3 regions of the Cupriavidus sp. 05N39 genome follow, and region 3 is predicted to be linked to each of the others. Evidence: predicted binding sites of a transcription regulator. Region 3 holds the regulator's gene; each other region holds the start of a gene.
The links. Region 3 encodes FNR, which switches genes on or off when oxygen is low (the NO sensors DNR and NnrR bind a similar motif). Its sites were predicted from a motif close to TTGATNNNNATCAA; they were not measured.
Positions count from the first base shown of each region.

Region 1: the regulator FNR is predicted to act here: its motif matches at 1,343-1,356, upstream of AC1DN0_RS34115 (TraR/DksA family transcriptional regulator).
Region 2: the regulator FNR is predicted to act here: its motif matches at 1,170-1,183, upstream of AC1DN0_RS15405 (OmpW/AlkL family protein).

Region 1 covers NZ_JBFTNE010000110.1:10,811-13,074, reverse strand. The annotation lists gene AC1DN0_RS34120 (bifunctional acetate--CoA ligase family protein/GNAT family N-acetyltransferase) at 1-652, shown strand, start outside; gene AC1DN0_RS34115 (TraR/DksA family transcriptional regulator) at 898-1,278, opposite strand; gene AC1DN0_RS34110 (bifunctional aminoglycoside phosphotransferase/ATP-binding protein) at 1,774-2,264, shown strand, end outside.
Region 2 covers NZ_JBFTNE010000027.1:92,791-95,054, reverse strand. The annotation lists gene AC1DN0_RS15410 (HD-GYP domain-containing protein) at 1-361, shown strand, start outside; gene AC1DN0_RS15405 (OmpW/AlkL family protein) at 458-1,105, opposite strand; gene leuA (2-isopropylmalate synthase) at 1,466-2,264, opposite strand, start outside.
Region 3 covers NZ_JBFTNE010000129.1:1-2,264, reverse strand. The annotation lists gene AC1DN0_RS36070 (sulfite exporter TauE/SafE family protein) at 1-718, opposite strand, end outside; gene fnr (fumarate/nitrate reduction transcriptional regulator Fnr) at 1,005-1,730, shown strand; gene AC1DN0_RS36060 (hypothetical protein) at 1,892-2,137, opposite strand.

The DNA.
Region 1 (2,264 bases), on a different contig from region 3:
CAATCCGCTGCTGGCCGATGGCGCCGGCGTGCTGGCGCTGGACGCGCGAATCGGCGTGGCCCCCGCCATGCAGCCTGGGGCCGCCCGCCTTGCCATCCGCCCCTATCCCAAAGCGCTTGAGGAAACGGTGACATGGCACGGCGCACCATTGCTGCTGCGCCCGGTGCACCCCGAAGACGAGCCCGCTTACCAGGCATTTTTCGCCGCCCTGGCGCCGGAGGATATCCGCATGCGTTTTTTTTGCATGATCCGGCAGCCGCCGCACACCCAGCTCGCACGCATGACCCAGATCGACTACGCACGCGAGATGGCGTTCGTCGCCGTCAGTCCGGCAGGCAGCGGGCCGAAGGCCATCCTGGGCGAAGTAAGGGCCGTGGCCGACCCCGACAACCTGCGTGCCGAGTTCGCCGTGACGGTGCGCTCCGACTGCAAGCGCCAGGGCATCGGCGGCCTGCTGCTGCGCAAGATGGTGGCCTATTGCCGCGCACACGGCACGCGGGAACTGGTCGGGACCACGCTGGCGACCAATACGGCGATGCTCCGGCTCGCCGAAAGCAGCGGCATCCACGTTCTGCGCGGCGACCGGCCGGCCAGCGACGGCGTGGAACTCCGCCTTTTGCTGACGGAGCCATCCGCGGCCAATGCGCCATGACCGGTCCGCCCCGCCATGGCCGGCTCCTTTGGCGAGCAGAATGCGCAAGCCGTCGTGATCGCCGAACCCTTCTAGCGCGGCCGAAGTGCGCGCGCCCTTGCTACAGCGCGCCATTGGTGTGATCTACCTGCCAGAATCGGAGCGAGCAAGCCACTATTTCGCCGCCGCCATTGCAGCGGCTGTATTGCGGACTCACCTTGCGGACACCCCTTGGCGGGTCCGGACGCGGGAAAAACCGGCGAGGTTCATCGCCTGCCGCCCGGCGCCCCGAACATGTGCTCCTGCTTGCGCTGGCATGGCGTGCAGCGCCTGGCGGTGGGGTACGCTTGCAGGCGCGGAAAGGGAATGGGCTCGCCGCAGTCCTGGCACGCGCCGTAGCGCAGCTTGCCGATGCGCGCCCGCGCCGCTGCAATGTCGGCCAGTTCCATGCGGTAGTGCTCGGTCATCGCATCGTCCATGCGCTCCCCAGCGGTCTGCCCGGCAAGTTCGGCGTTGCCGCCCGGCTCGGCGCCCGCGGACACAGTGCGGGTCACGGCCACCGCATCCATCTGGCCGCGGATCCTTTGCTCGATGCCGTCCAGCAAGGCAACCAGGCTGGAGAGTTGCTCTTTGGTCAATTCGGACATGGTGCACTCCCGGTGCGCGTCGAGGCGAGTCCACTCAATGATGCAATGACGCCGGGCCAGCGGCTTGCGCCAGATCAAATGTCGTGATGCGGATCTTGTCGCCCCCAGCGGCATCCCGGATAACGCCGGGGGCGGCAGGGACCATGGCGCCGGCCCTGGGCTTGGGCGGCCGCCACCATTCGGATCCTGCCGCGCAGCCCGCGCAAAGGATGGCCGCAAGGCAAACCGCGAGGCCGCGCAAACGCGCGGCGCCGCTGCCCAAGCCCTCATCGGAACGTTTCATCCGCATTGCCGCTCTCCCGTCGCCGGCGCAGCGGCTGCCGGCATGAAGCATCCGCAGCGTTGCGCGCCAGACCCCTGTGCCGCTTCAATATAGGCGGGTAGCCGCCGCCCGGCTTGATCCCCGTCAAGCTAGCTTCCGGTGGCCCGCATAGCATGGAAGCATGACCTGTCCAGAGTGCAAACAGGGAGACAGCTACCCAGGGAGATCCCAGCATGGATTCGGCGGTACTCACGCAAGCCCTGATGTGCCCCGCGGCCTACCCGCACCCYGTAGACAAAGTCAGCCTCATCGAGACGCACATTTCGCAAGTCTTCCTGGCCGGCTCCTTTGCTTACAAGGTGCGCAAGCCTGTGCACCTCGACTTCGTCGATTTCTCCACGCTGGCCGCGCGTAAAGTGGATTGCGAGGCCGAAGTGGAATTGAATCGCAGGATGGCGGCGGCGCTCTATCTCGGCGTGGTACCGGTCGTGGCGGGGCCATGCCAGCGCGATGTCCGCGTGGAAGGTACTGGCGAGGCGCTGGAGTTTGCGGTGAAAATGCGCCGCTTCCGGCAGCGAGACCTGCTTTCCGCCATGGCGGAGACAAATCGGCTGACCGGTCTCCATATCGAAACGCTGGCCCGCCGGCTTGCGGCGATCCACTTGGCTGCGCCCGTGGCCGGCGACGGCACCGGCCACGGCACGCCGGCGCGGATCACGGCGGT
Region 2 (2,264 bases), on a different contig from region 3:
GCATCACCACCATGAGCGCTTTGACGGCACGGGCTATCCGTGTGGGCTGGCCGGCCAGGAGATCCCGCTGGCAGCTCGCATCGTGGCGGTTGCCGATGCCTTTGACGCGATGACCGAGGCGCGTTGCTATCGCCCCTGCATGACGGACGACGATGCGCTATCCATCGTCTCGGCTGGGTCAGGCACGCAATTCGACCCGGAGGTGACGAGCGTCTTCCTCGCCAACATCCCGCAGGTCTTGCACCGCCGGCGGTCGGCGCAAGCGCTGCTCAGCGCCGGCTCCGAGATGGCCGTGGTCGCGCGCTTCTACGGCTTGAATCGCGATGCATTGCGGCAGATCCCCCGTCAGGCGAGGGCCTGACGGGGGATCTGCCGCGCGCGCCTGGAAGCCCGGTTAAAGCGTCCGAGGCGTCCGAGGCGTCCGAAGGGCTCGATGTGTTCGATGTGTTCGAGGTGTTTAGAAGCGGTAGCCCACACCCATGCTGAACAGCCACGGATCCAGGCTCACGTTCGAGACCTTGACGCCGGCCGCCTTGACGTCGCTCGACAGCCACACCTTCTTGATGTCGGCATTGAGGAACCAGTTCTTGGTGAGCTTGTAGTCCATGCCGATCTGCAAGGCAGGCGCCACGCTCCAGCTGTCGAGCGATAGCGAGTTGTTGGCAATGTCGGCGCCCCAGATCCGCGTGAAGTTCAGGCCCGCGCCCACATAGGGGCGGAAGGTACCGTTGGGGATGAAGTGATATTGCACCAGCAGCGTCGGCGGCAGGTGGGTGAAGGAACCGATCTTGTTGCCATCGAGGTAGACGTTCTGCTTCTGCGGCACGGTCAGCACCAGTTCCGCGGCGATGTGTGGTGTGAAGAAGTAGGTGACGTCGAGTTCCGGGATCCACTTGTTGTTGACGGTGATGCGGTCCGATGCGCCAACGCCGCCGATCGGGTCCGACTTGTCGGCCATGTCCAGATAGGTGGCGCGCAGGCGCACCATCCAGTTGCCCTGGGTTTCGTCGGACGCTGCCATGGCGGGCGCCGCGGCAACGCTGCCGAGCAGGGCGATGGCAGCAACAACGGTTGTGGAAAGGCGGGTGGACAGACGCTTCTTCATGATGGTTGGCTCGTGTAGTAGGGAAACTTCACGCTCAGTGTGGCGTAGGGTTCCCAGCCAAGCCTTGACCGAAAGCAAGAAGCACTGCATCGGCGGCGCGCGTGTGCATGTGCGTCGCAGCGTCGCCACAGCCGCTGTCTGGTTGTCAGGCGGGATCGTGGGCAAGCCGCCGGACTTTCGCATTTCCAATCGCGCTCCGGGGTTCTAAGGACATGCGCAAATATTCGTGGCAACCGGCACCGGCGCCCCTTACGCTGTGCACACAGTCAAGCAACGAGCATGTCGTGGGCGTCCCGCCAAGGGCGTCTTTCCGGGTGTGCCCCGTGGGGGCGGGGCACACCGGTTTTTCCTCGGTGGACCTCAGCCGGCCAGGGCTTCCTCGCGTTGCGACTGACTGGTGGCGCGCAGGTGGCGGTTCACGCCGGACACCACAGCCTTGAGCGACGCCGTGACAATATTGGCATCGATGCCGGCGCCGAAGCCGGTGGCGGAATCGCCAACACGCACTTCCACATAGCAAGCCGCGGCGGCATTAGCGCCGGACGACAGCGCGTGCTCGTGGTAATCCATCACACGTACCGGCGCATCGAGCGCGCCGGCGAAGGCGCCGACGAACGCATCGATCGGGCCGTTACCCCGGCCGCGCACGCTGACGGACTCGCCGTCGCGCAGCAATGCCACTTCGATCTCCACCTGGCCTTCGCTATCGGACACCATCTGGTGGCCCACATAGCGCAACGGCGCGGCGTGTTCGAGATACTCGCGCTGGAACAAGCCGTAGAGGTCGTCGGCGCTGGCTTCGAGCCCGCTTTCGTCGGTCATTGCCTGCACCGCGCGGCTGAACTCGATCTGCAGGCGCCGCGGCATATAGATGCCATGCACCTGTTCCAGCAGGTAGGCCATGCCGCCCTTGCCGGACTGGCTGTTGACGCGGATCACCGCGTCGTAGCTGCGGCCAAGGTCGGCCGGGTCGATCGGCAGGTAGGGCACTTCCCAGATCTCGTCAGGCTTTTGCTGGGCGAAGCCTTTGCGGATCGCGTCCTGGTGCGAGCCCGAGAACGCGGTGAAGACGAGGTCGCCCACATAGGGGTGCCGCGGATGCACCGGGAGCTGGTTGCAATGCTCCACGCAGTGGCGCACTTCGTCGATATCGGAAAAA
Region 3 (2,264 bases):
GCAAAAGCAGCGCGCGCGCCACCCCGACGACACCAAAGGCAGCCACTGCCAAACCGGCAAGGGTACGTACCGCCGGGCGGCGCGACCACTGCCTGAGGTAGCCGGACAGGCCCGAGATAACCAACAGGTTTGGCAAAGTGCCCAGTCCGAACACGGCCATCACCAGCGCACCCGAAGGGGCGTTCCCGGCCAGCAGCGCCATCGCCAGGGCGCCATAGACCATGCCGCATGGTACCAGCCCCCAGGCCAGCCCCATGCCGTAGCGGCGCAGCAGCCGCCCCTGTGGCAGGCCCAAGGGCGCCAGGCGCACGCCCACGGCGGCAAGAAAACGGAGCAAACCGCCAGCGCCGCGCGCGGCAAACCGCTCCAGCCAGCCAGCCCCCACGGCGCGCCCACGCAACATCCATAATCCCGACATCACCAGCATCATGCTGCCGATTCCGAACAGCCAGCGCTGCAGCGGCAAGTACTGGGCCTTCCACACACCGGCGCCCAGGGTACCCAGCAAGGCGCCCAACAGCGCATACATGCTCAGCCGCCCGGCATGCATCACCAGGAGTTCGAGCAGCCAGTGGCCTGGCCGGCGCAGGATGGTGGCCGGCACACGGGCCGTGCCGCCTTGCTCGGCCGCAAGCGCAATGCCGCCACACATGGCCGCGCAATGCACACCACCTAGCAAAGCCAGGGTAAAAACGCTGAAGAGCACGCCTACGGTCAACTTCTCCTCCCAATCACATCGCCTGGCGCGGTAAAATGCGCCCTACGCGCCCCCGCGACTCCAAGAGGCGCTATCAACATGAAGCCCAGCGCCCGCGCACATCCGCGCAATCGCAAATCATGACGACGGGCACGGCAGGCGGCGCCACGCAGATGGCAGGCCCCGCCAGACCCGCGCCAGGCTAATGTGGATAGCGCTTCCAACCGACAGCTCTCAACGTCAAGCTTTCAACTCAATGCGCCTGCCACACGCGCTTGAGTGATTGCGCTAAACCGACAGGCCCCAATTGCTAACATCCATTCCCATTACCGAGATGTCGCCCCGCTGCTCCACTTGCTCGCTGGGACAGCTCTGCCTGCCCGTCGGCATGTCGCAGCAGGACCTCGAAAAAATGGATTCGCTGGTGCAGGAGCGCGTGCGCGTACGCAAGGGCGAGACCCTGTACCGCCTCGGCGATCCGCTCACCGCCGTCTATGCGATCCGCTTCGGCACGCTCAAAACCCACCTGACGATGGAAGATGGCCGCTCGCAGATCACGGGCTTCCACCTCCCCGGCGAAGTCGTCGGGCTCGACGGCCTTGGCGAAATGCAGCACGCGTCCGACGCCACCGCCCTTGAGGATACCGAAGTTTGCGTGGTGCGCTTCGGCGACCTCCAGTCGCTGTCCGGTGCGCTCCCGTCGTTGCAACATCAGTTCATGCGGCTGATGAGCAAGGAAATCTCGCAGGACCAGGTGATGCTGATCACGCTGGGCTCGATGCGCGCCGAAGAGCGGCTTGCCGCCTTCCTGATCAACCTTTCGGAGCGCCTTTCCGCGCGCGGCTATTCGGCCTCCGAGTTCGTGCTGCGCATGAGCCGCGAGGAGATCGGCAGCTACCTCGGGCTCAAGCTCGAAACCGTCAGCCGCCTGTTCTCCCGTTTTGCGGAAGCCGGGCTGATCCAGATCCGCCAGCGGCACGTCAAGCTGGTCGACATGACAGGCATCAAGCAGATCATCAACAAGTCCTGCTAGTCCGGCAGGCATCGACCGGCCGCGCGGAGTTTCCCGGCTCCCGCGGCATTGGCAGCCGCCTTGCCTTCCTTGCGTGGTGCCAATACCACGTCGCGCCGGCCTGGTCACGACACTCCTGCTCCGCCGCCCCCTGCCCCGCGGCGCGAAGACGCGCATCGCGCTCACTCCAGTTCGTCTGTCTCCGCCAGCCGCGTGGGCATGGTGTAAAGCGTCAGGCCGCTCGACAACGAACAAAGCACCCACGCGACCAGGAAGCCCACGGTGTAAACCGCCTCCCGCGACGCCTCGACCGGCTGTCCGAAGAAGCGCAGATCGCCGGGATCGACCATCGAAAACACCAGGGCGGTCGTCAGCCCGGCTACCAGGAAGCCGGGCCATAGCACCCACATCAGCCAGCGCAGTCTCATGGTCACCTCGCCTGCGCCGTGGCCGGCTCAGCCTGCCGCCCGATACCCGTCTTCTCGACCACCAACCCGTGCCGCGATACGCCATCGACAACGGGCGGGTCCGGGTGCGTCATGGCCKGCCAGATCG